DNA from 4 places in the Cedecea neteri genome. Region 3 is predicted to be linked to each of the others. Evidence: predicted binding sites of a transcription regulator. Region 3 holds the regulator's gene; each other region holds the start of a gene.
What was found. The regulator PurR, encoded in region 3, represses purine synthesis genes. The targets are predictions, from matches to a motif close to CANGCAAACGTTTGCNTG.

Region 1 (7,788 bases), 1.1 Mb from region 3:
TGGCCCTAACAGCGGGTCAACGCCCGGGAATTTGTTGAACGGCAGCACCACTTCTTTCACCGAGTAGTAAGGCGGGATGATTTCTTTGGTGACACCCTGCTCAACCAGCGTTTTGCCTGCCATGACGCGAGCGGCAACTTTCGCCAGCGGCACGCCCGTCGCTTTAGAAACGAACGGTACGGTACGCGCGGCACGCGGGTTCACTTCAATCAGGTAAACTTCGTTGTCCTTCACCGCAAACTGCACGTTCATCAGGCCACGCACCTGCAGCTCGAAGGCCAGTTTCTGCACCTGCTGGCGCATCACATCCTGGATTTCCTGGCTCAGAGTGTAAGCTGGCAGAGAACATGCGGAGTCACCAGAGTGAACGCCCGCCTGCTCGATGTGTTCCATGATGCCGCCAATCAGCACGGTTTCACCGTCACAGATGGCATCCACGTCCACTTCAACCGCATCGTCAAGGAAGCGGTCAAGCAGCACCGGCGCGTCGTTGGAAACGCTAACCGCGGTCTGGAAGTAACGGCGAAGGTCTGCTTCGTCGTAGACGATTTCCATCGCGCGGCCACCCAGCACGTAGGAAGGACGAACCACCAGCGGGTAGCCAATCTGCACGGCTTTCTCTACCGCCTGCTCGATAGCCGTTACGGTGGCGTTAGCAGGCTGCTTCAGCTTCAGGCGCTCAACGGCGTGCTGGAAGCGCTCACGGTCTTCTGCACGGTCGATAGCATCCGGGCTGGTACCGATAACCGGCACACCAGCCGCTTCCAGCGCACGAGCCAGCTTCAGCGGAGTCTGGCCGCCGTACTGCACAATGACGCCTTTTGGTTTCTCAACGCGGACGATTTCCAGCACGTCTTCAAAGGTGACAGGCTCAAAGTAGAGGCGGTCGGAGGTGTCGTAGTCGGTAGATACGGTTTCCGGGTTACAGTTAACCATAATGGTTTCGTAACCATCTTCACGCAGCGCCAGCGAGGCGTGTACGCAGCAATAGTCGAACTCAATGCCCTGGCCGATACGGTTTGGCCCGCCGCCCAGCACCATGATTTTATCGCGATCATGGTTCGGGTTCGCTTCACACTCTTCTTCATACGTGGAGTACATGTAAGCGGTGTCGGTCGCGAATTCTGCCGCACAGGTGTCTACGCGTTTGTAGACAGGGTGCAGGTTATATTGCTCGCGCAGTTTGCGAATTTCAGCTTCACGAACGCCAGCCAGTTTAGCCAGGCGCGCATCCGCAAAACCTTTGCGCTTCAGAATACGCAGGAAGTCATGGTTCAGGCCGGTGATACCCACTTCGGTCACCTGCTCTTCCAGACGCACCAGCTCTTCAATCTGCACCAGGAACCAGCGGTCGATATTGGTCAGATTGAACACGCCATCTACGGACAGGCCCGCGCGGAATGCGTCAGCCACATACCAGATACGCTCTGCGCCAGCGTCTTTCAGCTCGCGGCGGATTTTGGTCAGTGCTTCCGGGTCATCCAGGCTGACTTTCGGGTCAAAGCCGGTGGCGCCCACTTCCAGGCCACGCAGCGCTTTCTGCAGTGATTCCTGCTGAGTACGGCCGATAGCCATGACTTCACCCACGGATTTCATCTGGGTGGTCAGACGGTCGTTTGCGCCAGCAAATTTCTCGAAGTTAAAGCGAGGAATTTTGGTCACAACATAGTCGATGGAAGGCTCAAAGGAAGCCGGAGTGCGGCCACCGGTGATGTCGTTCATCAACTCGTCGAGGGTGTAACCGACTGCCAGCTTCGCGGCAACTTTAGCAATCGGGAAGCCCGTGGCTTTAGACGCCAGCGCGGAAGAACGGGACACACGCGGGTTCATCTCGATGATGATAAGACGACCCGTTTTTGGGTTTACGGAGAACTGAACGTTTGAGCCGCCGGTTTCCACGCCGATTTCACGCAGTACCGCCATCGAGGCGTTACGCATGATTTGGTATTCTTTATCGGTCAGCGTTTGTGCTGGTGCCACGGTGATTGAGTCACCGGTATGAATCCCCATTGGGTCGAAGTTTTCGATAGAGCAGACGATGATGCAGTTGTCGTTCTTATCACGCACCACTTCCATCTCGTACTCTTTCCAGCCAATCAGCGACTCATCAATCAGCAGCTCTTTGGTTGGGGAGAGATCCAGGCCGCGCTCGCAAATCTCTTCGAACTCTTCGCGGTTATAAGCGATCCCGCCGCCGGTACCGCCCATGGTGAAGGAAGGGCGAATGATGCACGGATAGCCCACGTCTGCCGCCACCGCCAGCGCTTCTTCCATATTGTGCGCGATGCCGGAGCGTGCGGTGTCGAGACCGATTTTTTTCATCGCAATGTCGAAGCGACGACGGTCTTCAGCCTTGTCGATGGCATCAGCGGTCGCGCCGATCATGGTGACGCCGAACTCTTCCAGTACGCCCTGGCGCTCAAGCTCCAGCGCACAGTTCAGCGCGGTCTGGCCGCCCATGGTTGGCAGCACCGCATCCGGGCGTTCTTTTTCGATGATTTTGCGTACTACTTCCCAGTGAATCGGCTCGATGTAGGTCGCATCCGCCATTTCCGGGTCGGTCATGATGGTGGCCGGGTTGGAGTTCACCAGAATAACGCGGTATCCCTCTTCGCGCAGCGCTTTACAAGCCTGGGCACCAGAGTAGTCGAACTCACAGGCCTGGCCGATAACAATCGGGCCCGCACCGAGGATCAGGATGCTTTTTATATCTGTACGTTTTGGCATTTTATTTCGCTCCTGATTATTTAGCGGTAGAACGGTATTGCTTAATCAAATCGATAAAGTGGTCAAACAGCGGCGCGGCGTCGTGCGGCCCCGGGCTCGCCTCAGGGTGCCCCTGGAAGCTGAACGCGGCTTTATCGGTACGATGAATCCCCTGCAGGGTGCCATCGAACAGTGATTTGTGGGTTACGCGCAGGTTAGCTGGCAGCGTCGTCTCATCAACCGCGAAACCGTGGTTCTGCGCGGTGATCATCACGCAGTCTTTATCCAGGTCTTTTACAGGGTGGTTGCCGCCGTGGTGACCAAATTTCATTTTCACGGTGTTAGCACCGCTGGCCAGAGCCAACAGCTGATGACCAAGGCAAATACCAAAGACAGGAATGTCTGTCTCCAGGAAGGATTTGATTGCACTGATGGCGTAGTCGCAAGGTGCCGGGTCGCCAGGGCCGTTAGAAAGGAAGATCCCATCCGGGTTCATCTTCAACACGTCTTCCGCTGGTGTTTGAGCCGGAACCACCGTCAGGCGGCAGCCTCTGTCCACCAACATACGCAGAATATTGCGTTTCGCGCCGTAGTCATAAGCCACTACGTGGAAAGGTAACTCTTCAGTTTTTGCCGCTTCCGGCAGGTCGCCTTCAAGCGTCCAGCTACCCTGCTGCCAGGTGTAAGCTTCTTTCGTGGTGACTTCTTTGGCGAGGTCCATGCCATTCAGGCCAGGGAACGCTTTCGCTTTTTCCAGCGCCAGGGCTGCGTCTACGTTATCGCCCGCGATAATACAGCCGTTCTGGGCACCTTTTTCACGCAGCAGGCGGGTCAGCTTACGGGTATCAATATCGGCAATCGCCACGATGTTATGGCGCTTAAGGTAAGAAGAAAGGTCCTCGGTGCTGCGGAAGTTGCTGGCAATCAGCGGCAGGTCACGAATGACGAGGCCTTGCGCATGAACCTGGGAGGATTCTTCGTCGGCTTCATTGGTGCCGACATTGCCGATATGAGGATAAGTAAGAGTGACGATCTGGCGGGAGTAGGAAGGATCAGTGAGGATTTCTTGATAACCGGTCAATGAGGTATTGAAAACGACTTCACCCACTGCCGTACCCGATGCCCCAATGGCCCGACCGTGGAATTGGGTTCCGTCTTCCAGAACCAACAGCGCTGACTTGATCAAAACGTCCTCCAGGGAATAAACATTCAATTTATTCGCATATTAATTCAAAACTAACGCCTGAATCAAATGCAAAAAGCGTCTGCCCTACGGATTTTTGGCAAACGGCGGCATTCTAGAGACAAGCCAGGTAAAAGTCTACCTTAAGACGAAGTTTTTATGTCTCTTTTACCGCTCAGAGTAAAAATATCTGATTTGAAGGTCAAAATAACCAGCTAACCTGGGGAAAGTAATCGGTTGCCGACCATGAATATTGAAAAACTGAAGGGATGGCAGTGAAAAAGTGGACCAAATGGTCAAAATTAACATTACAATAACACAAAAATGTAAGATAACAATAAATTTAAGAATGAATTAAACAAAATCATTAGAAAGCATTTAAAAAAACAAAAGGGTGAAATCAATCACCCTAAAATCAATCAATTAAAAACAAACAACCACATTTATAAGGATGCGTTTAACTACAAATTATTGAGATCTAGTACATCTCGCATATCAAAAATACCGTTCTTTTTACCTTTCAGCCACAAAGCCGATCTAACTGCCCCATTAGCAAACGTCATGCGGCTGGAAGCCTTGTGGGTAATCTCAACGCGCTCGCCAATATCTGCAAACATCGCGGTATGCTCCCCGACGATATCGCCCGCACGCACGGTGGCAAAACCGATGGTGCCAGGTACACGTTCACCGGTATGCCCTTCGCGGGTATAAACGGCACAATCTTTAAGATCTTTGTCCATCGCCTGAGCAATAGCTTCCCCCATCGCCAGCGCGGTGCCTGACGGGGCATCCACCTTGTAGCGGTGGTGCGCTTCGATGATTTCGATGTCGGTGTAATCGCCCATGACTTTTGCCGCTTTCTCCAGCAGCTTCAGCATGACGTTCACGCCCACGCTAAAGTTTGCCGCGAAAACAATCGGGATCTCACGCGCCGCATCGTTAATGGCCTGCTTGCCCGCTTCATCAAAACCCGTCGTGCCGATAACCATGCCTTTGCCATGCTTGAGGCAAAATGCCAGGTGAGCCAGCGTTCCTTCAGGGCGAGTAAAATCGATAAAGACATCGAAATCGTTGGCTACCGCATCCAGGCTATCGCTCACCAGCACGCCAGTTTTTGCTGCTCCGGCCAGTTCCCCCGCATCACTACCGACCAGGGAAGAGCCCGGGCGCTCAAGCGCCGCCCCCAGCTGAACGCCATCCAGCTGTAAAGCCGCCTGAATTAACTGGCGCCCCATACGGCCGCCCGCGCCCGCGATGGCTACGCGAATCTGTGCATCATGCATATCATTACTCTTTGGTTAAATAATTCGTAAAAACGTTATCAGGTTAACCAGCCCTCTAGCAGGCCGCCAGCCGAAAACACCCATAATTAGAATTTACTGTCATAGCCCGGCAGTTATCAATAACGCAGATAATTCCCCTGTTTTTAATGGGATAATTATTCACGGTGCCAACGCCAGAACCTCAGAAACCCACGCCTGAAAACCGGGAACATCGATATCCAACGCAACCTGCGCATTGGCCGGGCGTTCGAGACGATGTTCGAGATCCACCACCGTCGTTCCGCTGGTATAAGTGCCGTGCGTTTCTACCGCGACAAAGCAGGGGAATGTCTGGAATAGCTCGGGCTTCACCAGCCATGCAATGGCAGTCAAATCATGCATTCGAAGCCCGGTTTCCATACTGCCGCTGCGGTAATGGCTGAATAGCGCGTGCAACATATTCCCGGTGCGATTCAAGGCTGGTAGCTGAGCCAGAAATTCAGGCGCAAGCATTGCACGATTTGTCACATCCAGCCCACACATGACGATATCCAGCCCGCTGTCAAAGACGCGTGCTGCCGCCTCGGGATCAATGGCCATATTAAATTCAGCCGTCGGCGTAAAGTTGCCCCTCCCTGCAGAGCCGCCCATCATGACTACGCGTTTAATACGCGTCTTACATTCAGGGTACTGCGTCAGCAGCATGGCGACGTTCGTCAGTGGACCAATGGTAACCAGAGTCACCGGCTCGTCGCTGCTTTTCAGACAATCGTACATGGCCTGGAATGCGGGAATAGGCAGTTCACGACGAGATGTTGCGGTGAAGACATACCCTTCCATTCCCGACTCGCCGTGCACGTAAGCTGCATCCCGCAGTGGGCGCAGCAGTGGGACGGAAGCCCCTTTCGCCACGGGCGTCTCTTTCTGCCAAAACTCCAGCAGTTGGAGGGCATTACGCGTGGTTTTGTCCACCGAGACATTTCCAGCCACGGTAGTGATGAGTTTCAAATCAAGCTGGGGGGCAAATAAAGCCGCGGCAAGAGCAACCGCATCGTCGATACCGGGGTCGGTATCAAGAATAATCGGGGTTCTGGTCATGCTGTTCTCCATAAAAAATGCCAGCGGGCATACACCAGCTGGCATCTTCTCATAAACGGAAACCGGCGACGCTAATCCACTTCACGGATGTCCACGCGCAGTTCACGCGGCACTTCAAAGACGATGTTCTCTTCGCGCCCTGTCAGTTCCTGAGCTTCACTACCGCCAAGTTCGCGCAGGCGGGTGATGACGTTTTGCACCAATACATCAGGCGCAGAGGCCCCGGCGGTAACGCCAACGCAATTCACGTCTTTGAGCCATGCTTCCTGAATATCAGAAGCATCATCAATAAGCCAGGCGGCTTTCCCCATCCGCTGCGCCAGTTCGGCAAGACGGTTGGAGTTAGAAGAGTTTTTGGAGCCTACCACCAGAACAACATCAGCTTCAGTGGCCAGTGCCCGAACCGCTTCCTGACGGTTGGTCGTGGCATAGCAAATGTCGTCTTTGCGCGGGCCGATAATTTTTGGGAAGCGCTGACGCAGAGCGTCAATCACATCCGAGGTATCGTCCACAGAAAGCGTAGTCTGGGTCATAAACGACAGATTGCTTTCGTCTTTGACCTCAAGCGTCCAGACATCGTCCGGTGACTCCACCAGGTACATGCCCCCTTTCGGGTTGCTGTACTGGCCCATGGTGCCTTCCACTTCCGGGTGGCCGGCATGGCCAATCAGAATAGACTCTTCACCACGGCGGCTGGCTCGCGCCACTTCCATATGCACTTTAGTCACTAACGGACAGGTGGCATCGAAAACTGTCAGCTCACGGCTCTTCGCTTCGTTACGCACCGCCTGGGAAACACCGTGCGCGGAGAAAATCAGGATAGCGCCGTCCGGCACTTCGCTAATTTGCTCGATAAAAATCGCTCCACGTTCGCGCAGGCTGTCCACCACATAGCGGTTATGCACCACTTCGTGACGAACGTAGATAGGTGCGCCGTAAATCTGCAGCGCATTTTCGACAATGCTGATAGCGCGGTCGACCCCAGCGCAAAAGCCTCTGGGATTAGCCAACAGGATCTGCATTCAACGCCTCCAGGACCGGATCAACTTCCAGCACTTCAATATCAAAATGAATAGTCTGCCCGGCTAGAGGATGGTTAAAGTCTACGGTGATCGAATCACCGTTAACTTCACGCACCACGCCCGGCATTTCACTGCCATCCATTGCGGTAAAGAGCATGATCGCGCCCGGCTCCGGTTCGCCCGCTTCGACAAACTCACGGCGTGAGAAGTACTGGATCATATCCGGGCTTGGAATGCCAAAAGCTGCTTCAGGCGCCAGCGAGAATGCTTTTTTGTCGCCAGCTTTCAGGCCAACCAGCTGGTCTTCCAGGCCTGGCGACAATGTTTCATCCCCAAGGCGGAACAGCGCAGGCTTACCGTTAGCACGGGTTGACTCCGCGGTGGAGCCATCCTCAAGCTTAAGCGTAAAGTGCACCAGCACCGCGCTATTGGTTTGTACGGACTCAGCCATGGATTACCCTTTTTGCTTCGCGGGCTTGTCGGAGGAGACAAAGAATCCCTCCAGCACAATCAGCGC
Region 2 (7,788 bases), 1.4 Mb from region 3:
GTGCAAGAACCGACTTCTTCATACGATACCCTCAAGTTTGGCTTTCTTATTTGTGATGTCTTGTTGTGTGATAATGCCTTTGCATACGGAGAGTTGCAGTTCTCATGCCACTTTTCCCTGCGTGGAAAAAAGCCGCTGATTTATGTTAATAAAACGTTGCAACTTCGCGCTAGTTTGAAAGATAGCAGGTCTGGAAGGCGGGACTAGAGGGGAACGCGGTTTTCGTGGATTAAATCTTCTAAAAGCGATCGGCGTTACAGAATTGCCCCATTATGAGGCAATCATTTTGTGATGCACCGCAGCAGTGCATCACTTGTGCTCACCCCAGCGGACAAACAGGTCTTCGGGCAGCTCGAGATCAAACTGATCCAGCACCCGGTTAACCGTCTGGTCGACAATATCCTGCAGCGTTTGCGGACGATGATAAAACGCCGGCACCGGCGGCATGATCACCGCGCCCAGTTCAGACGCCTGGGTCATCAGACGCAGGTGCCCGAGGTGCAGCGGCGTTTCACGAATGCAAAGCACCAGCGGACGACGCTCTTTAAGCACCACGTCCGCCGCACGGGTCAGCAGCCCGTCCGTATAGCTGTGTACGATGCCGGACAGCGTTTTAATCGAGCACGGCAGCACCGCCATCCCCATCGTCTTAAACGAGCCAGAGGAAATGCTGGCGGCAATATCACGAGAATCATGCACGACATCTGCCAGCGCCTGAACATCGCGCAGCGAGTAATCGGTCTCCAGCGCCAGCGTCTGACGCGCCGCGTTGCTCATCACCAGGTGGCTTTCTACCTCCGGCAACTGCTGCAGGATTTGCAGTAAACGCACCCCGTAAATGGCGCCGCTTGCGCCGGAAATACCGACAATCAGTCGTTTCATTCATCACCTTTTCTCACCCTTTCAGGATGACCATTTCGACTCAACTCGCAACCCGGCCGCCTGCCAGCCAGGAAAACCATCATCCACGCGCTGCACCATAAAGTCTTTCTGGCGCAGAAACGCCACTGCCTGTCTGGAAAGTACGCAGAAACGCCCGCCGCAGTAGGCCAGAATATCCCTGTCGCGAGGTAAATCAGACAGGTGCTGCTCCAGCTTCTCCAGCGGAATATTCAGCGCACCGGGGATATGGCCGGCGGAATAATCTTCCGCGGAGCGAACATCCAGCAACAACGCGCCCTGCTCCAGCCTGGCCAGCAGCGCTTCAATGGAAACCCCCTCCAGCCGCTGCGGGTTGTAGAGACTCTCCGTCGCAACGCGCTGCATTTCGCTGTGCTGCCAGGTATTAAAATTGTGCAGAGCAGAAAGCACGTTTGCCACCGGCCCTTCGCCTTCGCGGTAAAAAACCTGCTTCCCGACGCGCCGCGACTGTACGAACCCGGCCCGCCTGAGCTGCTGTAAATGCTGGGAGGTATTGGTCACGGAAAGGCCGGTTGTCTCTGCCAGTTGCTCAACTGAACTTTCGCGCTGAAAAACGGCCTCCAGCAAGGCAAGACGATGGGGATGCGCCATCGCGCGAGCAAGACCTGCCAGTATTTCTAGTTGGCCCTGCGGGCTCCCCATCACTTTTTTCATCCACGCTGCCCGTTATCCGCCAAACGCCGCCGATGTTAGCATTGCCGCCCCTAAAGTGACAGATATCACCTGGCCTGCCGACTCAGACGTATTGCTAAAAGCGTCGCACCGGCCGGCGCCAAAGCGAAGACCCCAAACAACGCCATACTGGCCGCGCTGGCTCCTTCACCCCCTCCAGGTGAAGTGATGCCGGCCCCGTTAGTAATAACCCCGGCCAGGGCGGCGGCGAGCGCCGTCGCGTAAAGCTGCACGGTGGTAATGGAGGCGGACGCCAGCGTTTCTTCCCCGGGCGGTGCCGCCTGAAATACCTTCGTTAAAAGATGAGGCCAGGCAAGACCAATCCCGAACCCAACGCCCGCCAGCGCCGTACCGCAGGCAACCACGCCCGCCGGGCCGTTAAAAGGTGTCGGCATAATAATGGACAGCGTGACCAACGACACAAGCACCACCAGCGGCCCGACGCAGATTATCCGCTGCGACATTTTTGAACTGACTGAAGCGCTACAAAGCGCCGCCAGCGTCCAGCCACCGGCCATCATTGCCGTCAAATAACCGGCAGACAACGGGCCGAATAGATGGATGAGCTGCAGAAAGTATGGCACGTAAATTTCCGTCGTCAGGCCAATGACCAGCAGCGCCATCATCGCATAAAGCAGGCCAATACCGCGCGTCGGGGAATAAGCGCCGCGAGGCAGCAATTTTGCCGCGTCCGGCCTGCTGTCCAGGCGAGCGATGAGCCACCCCAGCCCCAGACCAACAGCTATTCCGGAGATATTCAGGGCCAAAGAGCCGCCTAGCCCGGCGAGGGAAATGGCTAGCACAGACAGGACCAACAGCGAGATGGTAAGTACAGGCAATCGTGCCTCACCGGCTTCAGGCTTAGACATGCTCCTAAATTGCACCATCACAATCAGGGCAAGCACGGCGGCTATCGGCAGCAACGCCCAAAACGCAAGGCGCCATTCGCCGATCTCCGCGAAAACACCGCCGATCGCCGGGCCGCATAAGGTTGCGATACCCCACATGCCGGAAACCAGCGCCATAGCCCGGGACCATAGCGGAGCCTCAAAGGCGACGCGGATCAGCGCGTAGCTCAGCGCAAACAGCACACCACCTCCGAGTCCCTGCACCACTCTCCCCAGGAGCATGACCGGCATGGAGGGTGCCAGCGCGCAGATTACCGCCCCGCAGGAAAACAGCAGCAGGGCCGACAGGTAGGCCATCGCCGCGCCCTGCCGCGCAATCAGCTTCGCAGAGACGGCGGAGCCTACAATCGACGCGGCGACAAAGAGCGTGGTGTTCCACGCATACCAGGCCAGGCCGCCAATCTCCTGAATGACGGTCGGCAAAATCGTGGTGACGATATAAATATTAATGGCATGCAGCGCCACACCGCCGGCGAGGGCCAGGGATCGCAGCCCGTTATGGCCGCTAAGCAGCGTGGCCCAGGAGGCATTTTGACTCGTAATGTCTGACATTCACTCTTCCATCTATCATTCCATAAAGTAATGGAATGATAGAATGAAAAACCAACCACAATTTGTCTCTCTGTGCATCGGGCATAAAAAAGCCCACGGGGTAAACCGTGGGCCTGTAAACGAGGGCGGCTTAGCTTAGCCTTCGTTGTGCATCTCTAAGTTTTCCACTTCGTTTTGACGCGCCAGCGCTTTGGAGTCGTCGTTACGCAGGGATTCGAGATACTGCAGGTATTTGTGGTCAACGTCTTTCGTCACGTAGATGCCGTTAAAGACGGAGCATTCGAACTGGGTGATGTCCGGGTTTTCCACGCGTACCGCTTCGATCAGATCGTCCAGATCCTGGAAAATCAGGCCGTCAGCGCCGATGATCTGGCGAATTTCATCCACTTCACGACCGTGAGCAATCAGCTCATTGGCGCTTGGCATGTCGATGCCATACACGTTAGGGAAGCGAATTTCCGGCGCAGCGGATGCCAGGTAAACCTTTTTGGCACCGGCCTCACGCGCCATCTCGATAATCTGCTCAGAGGTGGTGCCGCGCACGATGGAGTCATCCACCAGCAGCACGTTCTTATCGCGGAATTCAGCACGGTTGGCGTTCAGCTTGCGGCGCACGGATTTACGGCGCAGCTGCTGGCCCGGCATGATAAACGTGCGGCCCACATAGCGGTTTTTCACAAACCCCTGGCGGTACGGTTTCTCAAGAATGCGGGCGATTTCCAGTGCGATGTCGCAGGAAGTTTCCGGAATCGGAATGACCACGTCGATATCCAGGTCTTCCCATTCGCGGGCAATTTTCTCGCCAAGTTTTTTACCCATCTCTACGCGCGCGCTGTAGACGGAGATCTTGTCGATAAAGGAGTCCGGGCGAGCAAAATAGACGTACTCGAACAGGCAAGGATTGCTGACCGGGTTGTCGGCGCACTGGCGGGTGAACAGCTGGCCTTTCTCAGTAATGTAGACCGCTTCGCCCGGCGCGATATCACGCAGGAACTCAAAGCCCAGGGTGTCCAGCGCCACGCTCTCGGAGGCGACCATGTATTCGGTGCGGCCATCGCCCAGGTCACGCTTGCCGATCACCAGCGGACGGATGCCGTTCGGGTCGCGGAAGGCAACCATGCCGTGGCCGATAATCATCGCTACGCAGGCGTAAGCGCCGCGAATCTGGCGGTTAGTGGCAGCGATAGCGGCAAAAATGTTGTCTGCTTCCAGCGGATAATGACGGAAGTTATCCAGCTCGCTGGCAAAGATATTGAGCAGGATTTCAGAATCAGAGGTGGTGTTAATGTGGCGGCGCTTTTCTTCAAACAGTTTTTTACGCAGCTCGTGGGCATTGGTCAGATTACCGTTATGCGCCAGCGTAATCCCGTAAGGCGAGTTGACGTAGAAAGGCTGAGCTTCAGAAGCGCTGGAACTGCCTGCGGTGGGGTAACGCACGTGGCCGATACCCATATTCCCCTGCAGACGCTGCATGTGACGGGCTTCAAACACATCGCTCACCAGGCCATTCGCTTTACGCAGACGGAAGCAATTTAACGCGTCGATGGTGACGATGCCGGCGGCATCCTGGCCACGGTGCTGAAGCACCGTTAACGCATCATAAATCGACTGGTTTACCGGCATGAAACCGGCGATACCGACAATACCGCACATGTTGTCTTTTCCTCATTAAGCCACACCCCCCGCTACGATTAGCGGGGCAAGAAACTTGACGAGCTTTGCAGATAGTCAAAGAACCATCTGATGATGAAACTGAATTGCGGGATAAGCTGCGACTTTTGCCAGTCATCGCTTTTCGAAAAACCGGTAAAGGTATCAAGGAAGAACAGAATGGCGGAGACGATCAGTACGCCACGCAAGGCGCCAAAGCAGATCCCCAACACCCTGTCTGTACCCGACAGGCCGGTTTTTTGCACCAGCGCGCTAATCACATAATTGACTATTGCACCGACAATCAGCGTCGCGATAAACAGCACCGCGATAGCTATCCCATTACGTACCAGTTCGTCTTCAAAGCCAGTGAACCAGACTGACAGATAAGTGTAGTAATGACTGGCGACAAAGAAAGCACATCCCCAGGTCACAAGCGATAACGCTTCCTTCACAAACCCACGTATTACGCTTACCAGACAAGAAAAACCGATAACCGCAATGATGGCGTAATCTATCCAGATCATGAAAAAATCTCGTGACAAATTGCCCTGACGTCCAGTTCGGGGCGAATTCTAACAGAAAAAGAAAACGTTTGCGTAGGGATTTCCTTCCCCCGCGTAAATAAATAATGGCGTTGAAAAAAGCATCAACGCCATTAAAAAAGTGCCTGTTTTGCCTTCACTCCAGTGGAGAGAAACGACAGCACGTCGTCGTTTTCCCCTCACCCGAACCCTCTCCCAAAAGGGGTGAGAGAATAGCTCAGTGCAATCTCTTTCCCCCTCTCCCTTCCAGGGAGAGGGCCGGGGTGAGGGTCACTGGCGACTACCTTGGCGAATAATTCATCACCACGCCGTTCAGGCCAGAAAGCGAATTCAGCTCGCCCAGCGAAGACTTCAGCTTATCCTTCGAGGCATCCGGCCCGACCAGAATACGGGTAATTTTCCCCTGCACAGGCGTGGTCGGCGAGGTGTAAACCTTGAACCCGGCCCCGCGCAGTTTACCAACAATTTCATTCACTTTGTCCGCATTTTTCAATGCGCCAAGCTGCACCACATAGGCTTGCCCGGTCGGCGCTTTGTCGGCAGTTTTTTCCGCCTTCGACGGCTGTTCGGAGGCCATGGCAAGCTGCTGCCCGGTGTTATCATCGGCGGCAGGTTTAGGCTGCGGCTTTTCAACCGGCTTAGGCTTTGGTTTTTCCTGCACGGGCTGCGGCTTAGGCTGTTCGCGCGCGACAGGCACTTCGTCAACGCCCGCAGATCCTTCATTCGGGATAGCCCCGCTGTTCAGCCCCGGCGGTACGGAAGCGCCCGCCCTTACCTCTTCCGCCGCGCCTTCCGGCGGCTGCGCTGGCAGAGCCTGAGTAGACGCCGGCAGCATATCTGGCTCGTCGCTGTCTCCAGGTTTTGGCACCAAAGGAATGGCCGCGAACTCGTCCTGATAATGCTTTTTCTGCCCGTCCAGCAGACCCGGCAGCACAATAACGCCCAGTGCGACCAGAATAATGGTTCCGACTAATCGGTTTTGAAACTTACTCGCCACCTGCTCTCCCCGCGTCCAGTACTTCCATTACATGGGCCACTGTGTGGAACGAACCACACACCAGCACGGTATCTTCGGCCGTCGCTTCCGCCATGGCTGCATGCCATGCGTCCGCCACGGTTGCAAATGTTCTGCCGTGACCAAGATGAGCCATAAGCTGCTCTGCGCTTGCGCCTCGTGGCCCTTCCAGCGGAGCACAATACCAGCTATCGACCTGAGGCGACAAACAGGCAAGCGTTCCGGCAATGTCTTTATCGTGTAACATACCAATCACCGCCAGCACGCGTCCCTGCTTAGGTAACGCCGCCAGGCGACCCGCAAGATAAGCCGCCGCGTGAGGATTATGGGCAACATCAAGAATCACGCGAGGTGCCTGAGACACAATCTGGAAGCGCCCCGGCAGCGTGGCATGTTCGATGCCATAGCGTATCGCGTTTTCACTCACGTTCAGTTTACTGGCACGTAAAGCGGCCAGCGCCGTCGCGGCATTAGGCTGTGGAACCAGGGGCAGTGGCAAATCTTTAAGCTCGCCATGTCCGTCCCGGAACGTCCAGCCTGTGCCGTTAACCTCATAATCCCAGTCAACGCCGCGGCGCAGCAATTGCGCGCCCTTCTCCTGCGCTACATCGGCAATCGTCTGCGGCATATCTGGCTCGCCCACGACCGCAGGGTTATCTCTGCGGAAGACGCCGGCTTTTTCACGGCCAATGCTCTCACGATCCGGGCCAAGCCAGTCGGTGTGATCGAGCGCGATGCTGGTCACCACGGCCACATCGGAATCCACAATATTAGTGGCATCCAGACGCCCGCCAAGGCCAACCTCAAGAATCACCACATCTACCGCCTGCTGCTTAAACAATAGCAAGGCCGAGAGTGTTCCGTATTCAAAATAGGTTAAGGAAATATCTCCGCGAGCGGCCTCTATTTCGGCAAACGAGGCGGTATGCAGGGCTTCAGGTAACTCTTCGCCCTGAATGCGTACGCGCTCGGTGTAACGCACCAGATGCGGAGAGCTATAAACCCCTACGCGATAGCCGTCGGCCATCAGCGCGGTTTCAAGCGTACGGCAGGTTGTGCCTTTCCCGTTCGTCCCCGCCACAGTGAAAACAGTCGGCGCAGGTTTCAGTACATCGAGCTTGCGCGCAACGTTGCTGATGCGCTCAAGGCCCATGTCGATAGTGGTGGAGTGAAGGTTTTCAAGATAGCAAAGCCACGTGGCCAGGGGCGACGTGGCTTGAGGAATAAGATCTTTGTCCATGATGCCCACTTAACATGCACATAAAGAAAAGGGCAGAACCTGCTGGCCTGCCCTTAGTTGCGAATCAGGCCTCTTGACCCTGTTCCGGTGCTGGCGGAACCACGATTGGCTCACGCGGGGCTTCCGGGTTTGGCGCCGGTAGATTCATAAACTTCGCCAGGATGCTCGCCAGTTTCAGGCGCATTTCCGGACGACGAACGATCATGTCGATAGCGCCTTTTTCGATCAGGAACTCACTGCGCTGGAAGCCCGGCGGCAGTTTTTCACGAACGGTCTGCTCGATAA
Region 3 (7,788 bases):
CATAGGCGAAACGCTCGCCGCAGGCGGACAGAGCCTGAACGGCCTGAGCGGAGAAGCCGCAGCTCGGCAGCTTCGGGGAACCTTTCATATAGAGAAGAATCGGGTTCTCAGCGATCTGGCGTTGAATTTTTTCAATAGTGCTCATTGTCTTGCTTCCTCAAACCTTGATACGGCAATAGCCTGCCATTGTAGCCAGTTGCGCCCCGGGCAGAAAACACCATTTTTCTCAGGGTTTTTCTTCTAGCCCCGGCGAGCAAACATACTTTAAGAATAACACTTTTACGGCGCGCGAAAATGAGCAATTTGCTTCATTCGAGATCAATTAAACAGCGGATAACACCCTGGAATGGTTAATTTTTTAGCTATAGCTTCCACTTTTGGCCGTTAAATAGTATTTGCCTATTAACATTATCGGCTTTTATGCATTAGAATCGTCGGGTTTCGCAAAAATCATACGCAGGCATGATGGTTAGCATCGTGCCTTCATTTATCAGGGGATTGACGAGTGGCGCGGATAAATAAAATCTCTATCACGCTATGTGCTCTGCTATTTGCTTTGCCCTATACACCTTTGGCGCAGGCGTCTGAGCACGTCCGCCATCCTGTTGCACAAAAAGGCCATCCGGCAAAGACAACAACCAGTAAAAGCAACAAGGGTAAAGAGAAAGCAAAACCGAAGGTCAGCACAGCCTCCACCAAAAAGAAGTCCGGTAAAAAAGACACCTCACCGGCAAAAGCCAAAGTGGCTAAACGCACCACCACAGGCAAAAGCAGCACCCTCGCTAAAACCAGCAGCAAAAAAACCTCGCAGAAATTAGCCCTACAGCCAGCCTCCGCCACCGTTGCCTACACTGAAAAATGCACCCATCGTAAAGGGCATAAAAAGCAGTGCGTTAAGGTGAAGTCGGAAAAAAATCTGACCATCGCGCAGGCACATAAAGTACGCGTGCAGAAAGCGCAAAAAACGGCTATGAACAAGCTGATGGGACAAATTGGTAAGCCGTATCGCTGGGGCGGTACCTCCCCACGCACCGGTTTCGACTGCAGCGGGTTGATTTATTACGCTTATAAAGATCTGGTGAATATTCGTATTCCACGCACCGCCAATGAAATGTATCACCTGCGAGATGCCTCTTCCGTTGACCGTGGCGAACTGGAAAGCGGCGATCTGGTGTTCTTCCGTACTCAAGGGCGCGGCACCGCCGATCACGTTGGCGTTTACGTTGGCAACGGGAAGTTTATTCAGTCCCCACGCAGTGGCCGCGATATTCAGATCACCTCCCTGAGCGAAGATTACTGGCAGCGCCACTACGTGGGTGCCCGCCGGGTGATGACGCCAAAAACCATTCGTTAGTCTTATCCACGCCCTTTCGGGCTAATCAGACTGATTAAAATGTTAACAGCCCGGCAACGGGCTGTTAATTGCTGCTGACAAAGAGGGAAAAAGCGTGGTTTTTCCCTCTTTGTGGTTATCAGCTAAAAATCAATAAATTGATTTTCCTCGTTTATTTTAAAACGTCACCGGGTATTTATTTCATCACAGGTAGCTTGTCAGCAGTCTGAGCAGCCCGGCAACGGGCTGTTTTATTTTGTTGTTTCATTTCGCTTTTTCACTCACCTGTAATTTGCTAACCTTATAACCACACAAATTGTAGTTATATTGTGAAACAAAATAACAAGGAGTAAAGCAATGTCGTTCGAACTACCCGCCCTGCCCTATGCTAAAGACGCGCTGGCACCGCATATCTCAGCCGAAACCCTCGAATATCACTACGGTAAGCACCACCAGACCTACGTCACTAACCTGAACAACCTGATCAAAGGCAGCCCGTTTGAAGGCAAAACGCTGGAAGAGATCGTGAGAGGATCTGACGGCGGTATTTTCAATAACGCGGCTCAGGTCTGGAACCATACCTTCTACTGGCACTGCCTGGCGCCGAATGCCGGTGGGGAGCCGACCGGTGACGTGCTGGCCGCCATCAACCATACTTTTGGCAGCGTGGAAGCCTTTAAAAAGCAGTTCACCGAAGCGGCCATCAAAAACTTTGGCTCCGGCTGGACCTGGCTTGTGAAGAATAGCGACGGTAGCCTGGCTATCGTCTCGACTTCTAATGCAGGAACTCCGCTGACAACTGAGGCAAAACCGCTACTGACCGTGGACGTGTGGGAACACGCTTACTACATTGATTACCGCAACGCGCGCCCGGTTTATCTCGACCATTTCTGGGCGCTGGTGAACTGGAAATTTGTTGCGCAAAACCTGGCGGGCTGATTTCTATCGGTTACTTACGAAGTAGGAAGGTGACGTTTTTCTTCCTTCATCTATATATGATAAGGGCCGCTTTTCGCGGCCCTTTGTAAATCAGTGCAGGACGGCGGTAAGTGCTCCGGCAACAATCAGACTCAGTACGATAACCGTAGTCACCACGGAAAACTTCAGATCGGTACTCATTGCAAGCTCCTTTTATTTCCCTACAAAGTGTATGTGGGGTGATTTTCCCACAATTAGCGATAAAAATCCTGCTGGATTTGCGCAGATATCGGTTTTCCCTCTTCCACTTTGCCCCGGGATAAGCCAAAATCCTTCGCTAATTTACCGCGTATCGCCCGGCAACGCCCTCCTCCCGCTGTATGTCGCATCCCCGACAGGCCTGCAACCAACGTGTTGCCCCAGGAGTTAGCGAAGGCAAACGTTTAACATATGAGTTATCAGGAGTTTACGATATGGTCTGGAGTGACATCTAATGGCAACGATTAAGGACGTAGCGAAGCGCGCAAACGTTTCCACTACCACTGTGTCACATGTCATTAACAAGACCCGTTTTGTGGCGGAAGAGACGCGCAATGCCGTTTGGGCAGCCATCAAAGAGCTGCACTATTCACCGAGCGCCGTGGCGCGTAGCCTGAAGGTCAACCACACCAAATCTATCGGCCTGCTTGCGACCTCAAGCGAAGCCCCTTATTTTGCGGAAATTATTGAATCCGTTGAGAACAGCTGTTTCGCCAAAGGTTACACCCTGATTCTGGGCAACGCGCACAACAACTTTGAAAAGCAGCGCGCTTACCTGTCCATGATGGCGCAAAAACGCGTGGACGGGCTGCTGGTCATGTGTTCCGAATACCCTGACACACTGCTTTCAACCCTGGAAGAGTACCGCCATATTCCGATGGTGGTGATGGACTGGGGCGAAGCCCGCGCAGACTTTACCGATTCCGTGGTCGATAACGCCTTCCACGGCGGCTACCTCGCGGGTCGCTACCTGATTGAACGCGGCCATCGCGATATCGGTGCTATCCCGGGTCAACTGGAACGTAACACCGGCGGCGGCCGCCATGCAGGGTTCCTGAAGGCGCTTGAAGAAGCCAATATCAAAGTGCCTGATAACTGGGTAGTTCAGGGTGATTTCGAACCGGAATCGGGTTATCGCGCCATGCAGCAGCTGCTTAACCAGCCGCATCGCCCTACCGCTGTTTTCTGTGGCGGCGATATTATGGCGATGGGTGCGATTTGCGCCGCTGATGAAATGGGGCTGCGCGTGCCGCAGGACATTTCTATCATCGGCTACGACAACGTGCGCAACGCCCGCTATTTCTCTCCGGCGCTGACCACTATCCACCAGCCGAAAGAGCGCCTGGGCGAAACGGCGTTTAACATGCTGCTCGACCGTATCATTAATAAACGCGAAGAGTCGCAGACGATTGAAGTTCATCCGCGTCTGATTGAACGCCGCTCGGTGGCCGACGGCCCGTTCCGCGATTACCGCCGCTAAGCCTCTTCGGGGGCCGGGAATACGTTACCCGGCTCCTGCAACCACTCCTGATTCATCGTTTCACTATCGCCCAAATAGTCCAGCAACCAGCTCAGCGCGGGCGAAGCATCATCCTGCCGCCAGGTCAGGCAGCAGGCCGCGTCCGGGAATGGATTTTCCAGCAGCAGCTCTTTCCAGTCTCCCCTGACGAGCCACGGCTGGGCAATGTGCGTTGGCACCATACCAATGCATAATCCCGCCGTCAGGCAATCCTCCCCCGACGCCCAGTCCGGTACCACCACGCGGCGCTGGTTGTCGAGCAGCCAGGTAATGCGCTTGGGAAGTGAACGGGAGGTATCTTCCAACACCAAAGACGGCCAGGGGCGAATGTCATCATCCAGAATGATACCTTCCCGTTGCGCAAGCGGATGGCCAGCGGAAACCACGCAGCGCCAGCTAAGCGCCCCCATGTCCCGAAATGCGTAGCGCCCCCCGACCGGGATCGCCTGCGTGGCGCCAATCGCCGCCTCAACTCGCCCGTCGGCCAGCGCGTCCCACACGCCGTTGAACACTTCCTGGGAAACCCTTAATTCGATATCCGGAAAATGACGATAAAAATCCAGCACCAGCTGGCGGGTTCGCTCAGGTTTAACGATATTGTCTACTGCAATAGACAGATGCCCGCGCCAGCCGTTGGCTATCTGCTGGCACTGCTGGCGCGTTGCCATCATTTTTTTGATAACAGATCGGCCTTCTTTGAGAAAAAATGCCCCGGCGGCGGTCAGCTCAACGTCCCGATGACGCCGTTCAAACAGCGGCACGGCCAGCCATTCTTCAAGCTGCCGTACCGTATAGCTGATGGCAGACGGCACGCGATGCAACTCCTGGGCCGCACCGCTAAAGCTGCCGTTTCGCGCCACGGCATCAACCACTTCCAGCGAATATTCAGACCACATATTTCTGCCTGCAAAAAATTTGAATGCAATTTGCAAATATTAGCGTTTCACAAGCGGTTTTGCACTCCGTAGACTCCTGCCCCGTTAACCTGCTATCAAAATCAAGAGTGAAATATGCAACCATCAAAGGGATTTCTTATCTGGCTTGCGGGGCTGAGCGTGCTGGGTTTCCTGGCCACCGACATGTACCTGCCCGCCTTCGCCGCCATTCAACAAGATCTGGGTACCACCGCCTCCGCCGTGAGTGCCAGCCTGAGTCTGTTCCTCGCCGGCTTTGCTTTTGCCCAGTTGATGTGGGGCCCGCTTTCCGACCGCTTCGGGCGTAAGCCTGTGCTGTTGATTGGCCTGGCCATGTTTGCCGCCGGCTGTATCGGGATGCTTTGGGTGCAGGATGCCACCACGCTGCTGGTGCTGCGCTTTATTCAGGCCGTGGGCGTCTGCTCGGCCGCAGTTAGCTGGCAGGCCCTGGTGACCGACTATTATCCTGCCAACCGCGCTGGCCGTATTTTTGCCACCATCATGCCGCTGGTCGGGCTTTCTCCGGCGCTGGCCCCGCTGCTCGGCAGCTGGCTGCTGAACCATTTTGAATGGCAGGCCATTTTCGCCGTGCTGTTCGTGGTCGCTTTGCTGTTGATGATCCCCACGCTGCGCCTCAAGCCCCGGACTCAGCACCACGAGCAAACCGAAGACAATAAAGTCAGCTTCTTCTCTTTATTACGTTCCCGCGTTTACGGCGGCAACGTGCTGATTTACGCCGCCTGTTCCGCCAGCTTTTTCGCCTGGCTCACCGGCTCGCCGTTTATTCTGAATGAGATGGGCTACAGCCCCGCGGCAATAGGCCTGAGCTACATGCCGCAGACTGTCGCTTTCCTGGTCGGGGGCTATGGCTGCCGCAGCGCGCTGCAAAAGTGGAGCGGCAAACAGCTGCTGCCCTGGCTGCTGGCCCTGTATGCCCTGAGCGTGGTAGCCACCTGGGGCGTAGCGGTGAGTGGCCATGCTGACCTGACGCTGCTGCTTATCCCGTTCTGCGTGATGGCCGCGGCGAACGGTGCCATCTACCCTATCGTGGTTGCCTCTGCCCTGCTGCCTTTCCCACAGGCAACCGGGAAAGCCGCAGCGCTGCAAAACACCCTGCAGCTTGGGCTTTGCTTCCTGGCAAGCTTAATGGTTTCCTGGCTGGTCACGACACCGCTGCTGACCACCACCAGCGTGATGCTGGCGACAATCCTGCTTGCCGGTCTGGGCTATGCCCTGCAGCACACGGCCCAACGAGAAGCACAAAACAAGGGCCACAGCGAGTTGTCCCGCGCACAGTAACCTGCATGATAATGTGAATGTTGTGTGATTAGCTTGCTAACAATATTCCATTGAACCCTCAATTAAACGGGCTTATAGTAATTGCGGTTCTACTATAAGTCTTATCAATTTTATTTTGCGGGAGCCGGAGCGCTTTCGTTTTTCCATGGATGGCCTTTCAGTAAGGGAGAATCCCCCCTTTCTCTGTTCTACGTCGGATATCAGGCACGCGGAATTTTCCGTGAGAGTTCTCACAAGCCGAGAATAGCGTCTACGCTGTTTTAAGGTTCTGATCACAACAAGGTGATGGAGAAGCTATGAGTTCATCGTGTATAGAAGAAGTGAGCGTACGAGATAACGAATGGTATCGTATCGCAAATGAAATGCTGAGCCGGGCAGGCATTACCCTCAACGGCCCAAATCCTTTTGATATTCAGGTCAAAAATCCAAACTTTTTTAAACGCGTTCTGCAGGAAGGTTCTCTCGGCCTTGGTGAAAGCTATATGGACGGCTGGTGGGAATGCGAACGGCTGGATATCTTTTTCACCAAAGTCCTGCGTGCCGGACTGGAAAACCAACTGCCCCACCATTTCAAAGATACCCTGCGCATTGCGGCGGCAAGACTGGTTAATCTGCAGTCTAAGAAACGCGCCTGGATAGTCGGTAAAGAGCATTACGATCTTGGCAACGATCTGTTCAGCCGGATGCTGGACAAGCACATGCAATATTCCTGCGGTTACTGGAAAGACGCGACAAATCTCAGCGACGCGCAGGATGCCAAGCTCAAAATGATCTGCGAAAAACTGCAGCTTAAGCCCGGCATGAAGCTGCTGGATATCGGCTGCGGCTGGGGCGGTTTGGCCGAGTTTGCTGCGCGCAACTATGCCGTATCCGTCTTTGGCGTGACTATCTCTGCGGAACAACAAAAAATGGCCCAGGAGCGGTGCAAAGGTCTGGATGTCACCATCCTTTTGCAGGATTACCGCGATCTGAACGAACAATTTGACCGCATTGTTTCCGTCGGGATGTTTGAGCACGTCGGGCCTAAAAATTATGCCACCTACTTTGACGTTGCCGACCGCAACCTCAAGCCGGACGGCATTTTCCTGCTGCACACAATAGGTTCTAAAAGGACCGACAATAATGTCGATCCGTGGATCAATAAGTACATTTTCCCCAACGGTTGTCTGCCGTCGGTGCGGCAGATTGCCGATGCCAGCGAGCCGCATTTTGTGATGGAAGACTGGCACAACTTCGGTGCCGACTATGACAAAACGCTGATGGCCTGGTACGAACGTTTTCTGGCAACCTGGCCTGAAATCGAAGGAAACTATTCTGAGCGCTTTAAACGGATGTTTAGCTACTACCTGAATGCCTGTGCAGGTGCCTTCCGGGCACGTGACATTCAGCTCTGGCAGGTTGTTTTCAGCCGGGGCATTGAGCACGGCCTGCGCGTACCACGCTAAAATAAACCCGGTGAATGCCGGGTTTTTTCTTTTTCAATTGTCTCTCCTTGCGCACCGATGTGATTTACCTCACATGTTTAGTCCTGTCTGCGCTTAGCGGCTTGATCTGCTTAACAGATATCATTTCCTGGGATAGAAACCGGTTTCATCAATCACAGACAATCATGACATTAGCCGCATCAATGATTGCCTGCCGGAGATGGCAGGTCAGACCGTGAGGACAACGATGAAATACGCATTTCCTGAGCATTTCTGGTGGGGCAGCGCAGCCTCCGGCCCACAAACCGAGGGCGAAGCGCTGAACTTTGGCAAATCTGAAAC
Region 4 (7,788 bases), 800 kb from region 3:
ATCAGGGAAAACTCACCGCATGCCATGCGTGATACCTCAGGAATGTCAGTTGCAGGAAAAAAGAAGGCCGGGAAAACCCGGCCAGGAGATTACTTCTTGTGGGGACGAATAGCGGGAGCGGCTTTGTCGAGAACGCCGTTGACGAACTTATGGCTGTCTTCGGCACCGAAGGTTTTCGCCAGCTCAATCGCTTCGTTGATGGCCACTTTGTACGGCACATCATCACGTTTGGACAGTTCAAACAGCGCAATGCGCAGTACCGCTTTTTCCACCTGACCCAGCTCTTCAAGCAGACGGGACAGGTAAGGCTTCATCAGCCCATCCAGATACGCGCTGTTGGTAGCCACGCCGCTCAGCAGCTCGCGGAAGTAGACAACGTCAACGTCTTTGACGTCCTGTTCCGCCAGGAACTGGTATTCAACATCAGCGATGTCGTTTTTAGACAACTGCCAGGAGTAGAGCGCCTGGACGGCACACTCACGGGCGCGGCGACGAGCAGCAGGTTTCACGGATTTCCCCTTACAAAAATCAGGCCTTGATGGCTTTCAATACATTAATCATTTCAAGCGCGGTCAGTGCAGCTTCTGCACCTTTGTTACCGGCTTTGGTGCCAGCACGTTCGATGGCTTGTTCAATGCTTTCAGTGGTCAGCACGCCGAAGGCAACGGGAATACCGCTGTCCTGGCCTACGCTTAACAGACCGTTGCTGGCACCGCCGGCAACGTATTCGAAGTGTGCAGTGCCTCCGCGAATCACGGTACCCAGCGCGATAACAGCATCGTATTTACCGGTTTTTGCCAGTGCATCAGCGGCCAGCGGCAGCTCGTAAGCGCCTGGCACCCAAACTACGGTGATGTTTTTGTCTTTCACCTGACCAATGCGTTTCAGGGCGTCGATAGCACCTTCCAGCAGGCTGTCATTGATGAAGTTGTTAAAACGCGCGATGGTGATGGCGACGCGAGCGTCAGGAGTAGCAACAGCAGCTTCAATAATGTTCATAATCTTCCTTTACGGGTTCTGTTTAGCCCCGCAGGGGGGCGGATTTTATCATAATCTTTTCGTGACTGCTTACGTTTTACTGGCGTCCGTAAATGGGCGTCAAATGCAGGCACAAATCGGGGCCAACCTGGCGGACTTCGCTAAAGCTGAACTCCGGCGCATCAGCAAGTTTTTCAAGGCCAGGAAGCTCGCACAAACCGCGGGCATCATTGCCTAATAATTTTGGTGCGACATAGACAATCAGCTCGTCCACCAGCCCTGCCTGTAACAGCGCCCCGGCAAGCGTTGCCCCTGCCTCAACCCAGACAGAATTCACCTGGCGTTTGCCAAGCTGCATCATTAACACGACCAAATCAAGGTGGCCATTATGTTCAGGCACCAGCAGTTGCTCGACGTCCTCCGGCCAGGGTTGTTCATCCGCCTGGCTGCGGGCGAGCCAGGTTTGCCCCGGATTGGCAATAATTTGGTGCTGCGGCGTTACCCGGTTTTGGCGATCCAGCACAATACGAATCGGCTGACGCAAATCCTGTTCGGCATAAATAGCCTGGCTGACGCTATCCAGTTCATCCCAGCGAACCGTTAATGACGGGTTATCTGCCAATACGGTCGCGTCGCTGGAAAGAATCGCGGCACTTCGCGCGCGCTGGCGCTGCACATCGCGACGCGCCTGGGGAGAGGTAATCCATTTACTCTCCCCGCTCGCCATCGCGGTACGGCCGTCCAGCGAGGCACCTAACTTAAGCTGAATATACGGGAATCCGGTGCGCATACGCTTGAGGAACCCGCGGTTCAGCGCTTCGGCTTCGTTCATCATCAGGCCGTGGCTGACTTCAATGCCCGCCTGCTGCAAACGGTAGAGGCCCCGACCGGCAACCTGCGGATTAGGGTCCTGCATGGCGGCCACCACGCGAGACACACCCGCAGCAATCAAAGCATCACAACACGGTGGCGTGCGGCCATGGTGGCTGCAGGGCTCGAGCGTGACGTAAGCCGTGGCGCCCCGGGCCTGTTCGCCTGCCATGCGTAAAGCGTGCACTTCTGCATGAGGTTCCCCGGCGCGAAAGTGAAACCCTTCCCCCACAATCTTGCCGTCTTTGACTATCACGCAGCCGACATTCGGGTTCGGTGCGGTGGTAAAACGCCCGCGCTTAGCCAGCTCAAGCGCTCGAGCCATAAACTGTTCATCAAGGGACATCGGCATTAATCCTGTAAACGGGCGATTTCTTCACCAAATTCTTTGATATCTTCAAAGCTACGGTAGACCGAAGCAAAGCGAATATAGGCGACTTTATCCAGCTTTTTGAGCTGCTCCATCACCAGGTTACCGATGAGTTTACTCGGGATTTCGCGTTCGCCGGTTGCTCGAAGGTGCGACTTAATATGGCTGATAGCCATTTCCACATCGTCAGAATTGACCGGACGTTTTTCCAGCGCTTTCAGGATGCCGCTGCGCAGTTTGTCTTCGTTAAACGGCTCGCGCACCTCATTACTCTTCACCACTCTCGGCATCACCAGCTCCGCAACCTCGAAAGTCGTGAAGCGTTCGTGGCAAACCAGGCACTGGCGCCGACGGCGTACGGAGGAACCTTCCCCCACCAGGCGAGAGTCGATAACTTTGGTGTCCACGGCGAAACAGAATGGGCAATGCATAGCGTTTCCTGCTGGGATTATAAAGATGAACAATAGTTTACCGCGAAGTTGCGGGAGTACAAAGACAGCGCCGACCCTGCAACGTCAAATATGACTTTTCAAGCGCGAAGAACTACGCTTAAATCAGCGAACCTTAACAAGGAAAAACTAACCATGACAAAGACTTACTTAAGAATTATCCTGGTTTCAAGCCTGATGAGCCTGACCGCTTGTGCCCAGCAAACTGAAGTGCGTCAGATGCGCAGTCAAATTGGTTCGTTAAATCAGGAAATGACCAAACTAAGCCAGCAAACGGTGAAACTGACCCAGCAGAATGCCCTGAATGCGAAGTCGACCAGCGGTGTTTATCTGCTGCCGGGCTCAAACACAGCGGCACGTCTTAACAGCCAGATTGGTAACCTGAAAATGTCGCTGACCAACGTTGCAGCTGAAGCCAATGGCACCCGCGCCACGCTGCTGATTCAGGGAGAATCCAACGATCCGCTGCCGGCTTTCAGCGGCAAAGTCGAGTGGGGGCAGATCCAGGGCACCACGGACAACTTCCAGGAAGTTAACGTGCAAACTCAGTCCATAGACGCTCCGGCCAGCATTCTCGCCCCAAGCGACGTGTCGATTCCGCTTCGCCTGCCCGGCATCACGCCCGATCAATTAGGGTTTGTGCGCGTTCATGATATCCAGCCAGTCTCTACCGCCCAGCCAGCGCCCGCGCAATAACTTGTCACTCCCTTGCCTCGGGCTGATTTCAACCGCAGCTTCGCTTCTTACCCTCACCCTGGCCCTCTCCCTAAAAGGGAGAGGGAATAAAAATCCCCCACCGCTGGTTTTCTCCCTACCTCTCTGGGGGAGAGAATAAATCATCGTCAGTTTTCCCCCTCTCCCTCTGGGAGAGGGCCGGGGTGAGGGTTGTAATAACTCCGCTTTAATCCGGGAGATTTGAAAGGAAAAGGTGATTCGGAGACCGTACCCGACAAGAGAACCTGTCACACTCTTTCACACGCCCCGCACAATATGTGAAGCAACCCCTCTATTGTGACCTCGCCTTTTGAGTGATCTAAATCACACTTATATGTAACAACCTGGCATACGTTTGCGTAATTTGACGAAGCAGGTACAATCACGCCGTTTTTAATGTGCGCAAACGTGAACGCAATCGATTACGCATATGAGAAGAATGTGAAATAGAACATATTTTTGTGAGCAGGGATTTCTATAATAGTCGCGCTGCAAAGGTCCTTCCCCTGAGACCGGCGGCCAGGGATGACATCTCACATCCGCATCGCACCAAAATTACGTAAACAGTGGCTAAAAATATGAAAAAAATTATTCTGGCAGCCGGCACCGTTCTGGCGCTTTCCAGCTCTTTCTCTGCCAGCGCAGATGAAGCAAAAAACAGCGAATACCTCTCCGACTGGTGGCACCAGAGCGTTAACGTTGTCGGCAGCTACCACACCCGTTTCGGGCCGCAGCTGCGCAACGATACCTACCTGGAATATGAAGCGTTTGCCAAAAAAGACTGGTTCGATTTCTACGGCTACGTGGATGCGCCAGTCTTCTTTGGCGGCAACACCCAGGCGAAAGGGATCTGGAACCACGGTTCCCCACTGTTTATGGAAATCGAACCTCGCTTCTCCATCGATAAGCTGACCGGGACCGACCTGAGCTTTGGCCCGTTCAAAGAGTGGTACTTCGCGAACAACTACATTTACGACATGGGTCGTAACCAGGCTAATCGCCAGAGCACCTGGTACATGGGTCTGGGTACCGATATCGACACTGGCCTGCCGATGAGCCTGTCGATGAACGTGTATGCCAAGTATCAGTGGCAGAACTACGGTGCCTCTAACGAAAACGAGTGGGATGGCTACCGCTTCAAGGTGAAATACTTCGTGCCGATCACCTCCCTGTGGGGCGGTAAACTGAGCTATATCGGTTTCACTAACGTAGACTGGGACTCTGACCTGGGCAACGAGCAGTACCGTACCAATAACTCAGTTGCGTCCAGCCACATCCTGTCCCTGAACTACGATCACCTGCACTATTCCTTCGTGGCTCGTTACTTCCATAACGGCGGCCAGTGGAAAGATGGCGATCAGCCGTTCTTCATGAACGAGCGCGTGAAGTCTACTGGCTTCGGCTACTATGTGGTTGTTGGTTACAACTTCTAATCGCCACCACCTGTAAAAAAACCGGCCCTCTGGCCGGTTTTTTTATTTCTCAGGCAGGTAGCCTTTCGCCTTCTGAAGGGCAATAAAAGCCTGCAGAGAACGATCGTGGCGTTCCTGAAACACACGCCCGGTTAAATGAATATCCCGGCAGCGATCCAGCCTGAAGCTACGATAGTCATTCCGAGCCTCGCACCAGGCCACCAGCAGCCAGACCTCACCCCAAAATGACAATCCAAGAGGGTGAATATCCCGCTCCGTCAATTCCCCTTTTTCATCCTCATACAGCAGATGAACAACCTGACATTTGTCGATGGCGGAATGAAACAGATCGAACCAGGCTTTCACCTGCGGAAACTTGTTAAAATTTGGCGAGATAATACGGCTGCGTTCGGCAACCCGGCGCTTTTCTGGCGTCAGCACTGCGAGGAGCTTTTCGTGCACGGACTCAGCAGATTTCGCCAACGATTCCCCGCTCCAGGTTTGCACCATTCTTAGCGCCGCAATCACCGCCTCCACCTCTCCGGTCGTCAGCATCAGCGGAGGAAGATCGTACCCGGCCAGCAGGCGATAGCCGCAGCCCGCCTCCCCTTCTATCGGCACGCCGGAGAGGGAGAGATCCTGAATGTCACGGTAGATAGTTCGCTCCGAGACTTCCAGCCGTTCGGCAAGCTGTGCAGCCGTCGTCAGACGCCTGCCGCGCAGGATTTGCACTATCTGAAATAATCGATCGGCTCTTCGGCTCATGGGCATTCCGGGAAAAATAAGGCCTGCCCGAGCGGCAGGCTTTAGCGTCAGTATTGAGGCTTAAACCGGCTGATGCAACCCAACGCGGTTGCCTTCGCTGTCGATCATTAACGCAATCGTGCCGATATCATAGGGCAACACCTGCGGACCAAAGTCCAGACGGCCACCCGCCACTTCTACCTGCTGTAATGCTTTAACGATATCGGGCGTATAAAGATAAATCACCGCGCCTGTCTCAGAAGGCACAAACCGCTCTCCCTTCACTAAAGAGCCGCCGGTGGCAGGTTGGTCATACGAAAATACAGCATTCTCCACGCCGGCTATCGTTTCGCGACGAAATTCAGCGTTCAGTACGCGTTGGTAAAAAGCAACCGCTCGCGCCATATCGGTAACGGGGATCTCAAACCAGTTGATGAGTGTGCTCATTGTTTTTCTCCTGTGTTGTCAGTAACCACGAGTCTACTGGCCCCCTCCTGACACCATACTGTCAGGAGAAAAACACCGGACGAAAAAAAACCGCAGCTCGAAGGCTGCGGTTTTATCAGACGCTTAACGCTATTACGGCAGAATGGACGGCTGATCCGCCCCTTCTTTCTCTACCTTTTGCTGCAGCATGTGCTCGCGCTTCATGCCCAGTTTCAACGCCAGCGCAGAGGCAACGTAGATAGAAGACACGGTACCGATGGTGACACCGATAAGCATCGTCAGGGAGAAGCCTTTCAGCAGCGCCCCACCGAACAGATACAGCATCAGGATAACCACTAAGGTGGTACCGGAAGTGATCAAGGTCCTTTGCAGCGTCTGGGTCAGGGAGACGTTAAAGATCTCGTAAGGCGTCCCGCGGCGGATCTTGCGGAAGTTTTCACGAATACGGTCCGAAACCACGATGCTGTCGTTCAGCGAGTAGCCGATAACCGACATCAGCGACGCGACGATGGTCAGGTCAATCTCAATGTGGAACAGCGACAGCACGCCCATGGTAATCACCACGTCGTGCGCCAGCTTGATAACCACACCGGCAGCCAGACGCCACTCGAAGCGGAACCCAACGTACACCAGAATCGACAGCAGCGCGACGAGCAGCGCCATCGCACCGTTTTGAGCCAGATCCGCCCCCACGCTTGGGCCGACAAACTCAATACGCTTCACTGCCGCATTCTGGCTGGTCGCTTCGTTAATCACGCTCACAACCTTGCTGCCGAGCACCTGGCCGCCGGTTTCGCCTTTAGCAGGCGGCATACGAACCATGATGTCACGGCTGCTGCCGAAGTTCTGCACCAGCGGCTCTTCAAAGCCCGCCTTCTGCAGCGCGGCGCGCATGGTGTCCAGCTCGGCTGGTTTTTCCAGTCCGATTTCGATAACCGTACCGCCGGTAAAGTCCAGGCCCCAGTTGAAGCCTTTCACGCCGATAATCGCGACGGAAAGGATCAGCAGGATGCCGGAGATGCCGAAGGCCCAGTTGTCCCAGCGCATAAAGTCATAGACTTTACGGCCGTGGTTCAATTGTTCAACAGTATATTCCTGTGCCACAACGCACTCCTTAGATAGACAGCTTGTTGATGCGTTTGCCGCCGTACAACAGGTTCACGATGGCACGGGTGCCGACGATTGCGGTAAACATCGAGGTCGCAACGCCAATACCGGTGGTAATAGCAAACCCTTTGATCGCCCCGGTGCCCACGGCATACAGGATGATAACTTTGATAAGCGTGGTGATGTTGGCATCGAAAATGGAGCTGAACGCGCCTTTGTAGCCTTCATCAATCGCCTGCTGTACCGAACGCCCGTTTCGCAGTTCTTCTTTGATACGTTCGTTAATCAGTACGTTGGCGTCCACCGCTACCGCAAGGGTTAAGACGACACCCGCAATACCCGGCATGGTCAGCGTCGCCCCCGGCAGCAGGGACATGATCCCCACAATCAGCACCAGGTTAGCCAGCAGCGCAGAGGTCGCAATCAGGCCAAACTTCCTATAGAAGAAGACCATAAAGATGATGGAGACCACCAGACCTGCCAGACACGCTTCCAGGCCCTGCTTGATGTTTTCCAGACCCAGGGTTGGACCGATGGTACGTTCTTCAACAATCTGAATCGGCGCAATCAGCGCACCCGCACGCAGCAGCAGAGAGAGCTGGCGAGCTTCATTCGGATTGCTAATCCCGGTGATACGGAAGCTGTTACCCAGGCGAGACTGAATGTTCGCCACGTTGATAACTTCTTCTTCTTTCAT

Region 1: a site for PurR is predicted at 4,017-4,034, ahead of carA (glutamine-hydrolyzing carbamoyl-phosphate synthase small subunit). Genes of this name have one in related genera too.
Region 2: a site for PurR is predicted at 5,288-5,305, ahead of cvpA (colicin V production protein). Genes of this name have one in related genera too.
Region 4: a site for PurR is predicted at 3,726-3,743, ahead of LH86_RS10100 (nucleoside-specific channel-forming protein Tsx). Genes of this name have one in related genera too.

Annotation. Positions count from the first base shown of each region.
Region 1 is NZ_CP009459.1:1,827,862-1,835,649, reverse strand. It holds gene carB (carbamoyl-phosphate synthase large subunit) at 1-2,727, opposite strand, end outside; gene carA (glutamine-hydrolyzing carbamoyl-phosphate synthase small subunit) at 2,744-3,892, opposite strand; gene dapB (4-hydroxy-tetrahydrodipicolinate reductase) at 4,351-5,172, opposite strand; gene rihC (ribonucleoside hydrolase RihC) at 5,332-6,249, opposite strand; gene ispH (4-hydroxy-3-methylbut-2-enyl diphosphate reductase) at 6,321-7,271, opposite strand; gene fkpB (FKBP-type peptidyl-prolyl cis-trans isomerase) at 7,252-7,722, opposite strand; gene lspA (signal peptidase II) at 7,726-7,788, opposite strand, start outside.
Region 2 is NZ_CP009459.1:4,307,874-4,315,661, forward strand. It holds gene argT (lysine/arginine/ornithine ABC transporter substrate-binding protein ArgT) at 1-22, opposite strand, end outside; gene LH86_RS20050 (UbiX family flavin prenyltransferase) at 310-882, opposite strand; gene LH86_RS20055 (ArsR/SmtB family transcription factor) at 904-1,575, opposite strand; gene LH86_RS20060 (MFS transporter) at 1,641-3,053, opposite strand; gene purF (amidophosphoribosyltransferase) at 3,189-4,706, opposite strand; gene cvpA (colicin V production protein) at 4,745-5,230, opposite strand; gene dedD (cell division protein DedD) at 5,529-6,245, opposite strand; gene folC (bifunctional tetrahydrofolate synthase/dihydrofolate synthase) at 6,235-7,503, opposite strand; gene accD (acetyl-CoA carboxylase, carboxyltransferase subunit beta) at 7,568-7,788, opposite strand, start outside.
Region 3 is NZ_CP009459.1:2,936,427-2,944,214, reverse strand. It holds gene LH86_RS13915 (Grx4 family monothiol glutaredoxin) at 1-145, opposite strand, end outside; gene LH86_RS13910 (C40 family peptidase) at 506-1,354, shown strand; gene sodB (superoxide dismutase [Fe]) at 1,691-2,272, shown strand; gene LH86_RS22600 (YnhF family membrane protein) at 2,363-2,452, opposite strand; gene purR (HTH-type transcriptional repressor PurR) at 2,745-3,770, shown strand; gene punR (DNA-binding transcriptional activator PunR) at 3,767-4,705, opposite strand; gene punC (purine nucleoside transporter PunC) at 4,820-6,022, shown strand; gene cfa (cyclopropane fatty acyl phospholipid synthase) at 6,319-7,467, shown strand; gene LH86_RS13875 (glycoside hydrolase family 1 protein) at 7,694-7,788, shown strand, end outside.
Region 4 is NZ_CP009459.1:2,141,254-2,149,041, reverse strand. It holds gene thiL (thiamine-phosphate kinase) at 1-26, opposite strand, end outside; gene nusB (transcription antitermination factor NusB) at 90-509, opposite strand; gene ribE (6,7-dimethyl-8-ribityllumazine synthase) at 529-999, opposite strand; gene ribD (bifunctional diaminohydroxyphosphoribosylaminopyrimidine deaminase/5-amino-6-(5-phosphoribosylamino)uracil reductase RibD) at 1,076-2,194, opposite strand; gene nrdR (transcriptional regulator NrdR) at 2,200-2,649, opposite strand; gene LH86_RS10105 (DUF3251 domain-containing protein) at 2,803-3,363, shown strand; gene LH86_RS10100 (nucleoside-specific channel-forming protein Tsx) at 3,960-4,814, shown strand; gene LH86_RS10095 (helix-turn-helix transcriptional regulator) at 4,857-5,558, opposite strand; gene LH86_RS10090 (VOC family protein) at 5,619-5,984, opposite strand; gene secF (protein translocase subunit SecF) at 6,117-7,088, opposite strand; gene secD (protein translocase subunit SecD) at 7,099-7,788, opposite strand, start outside.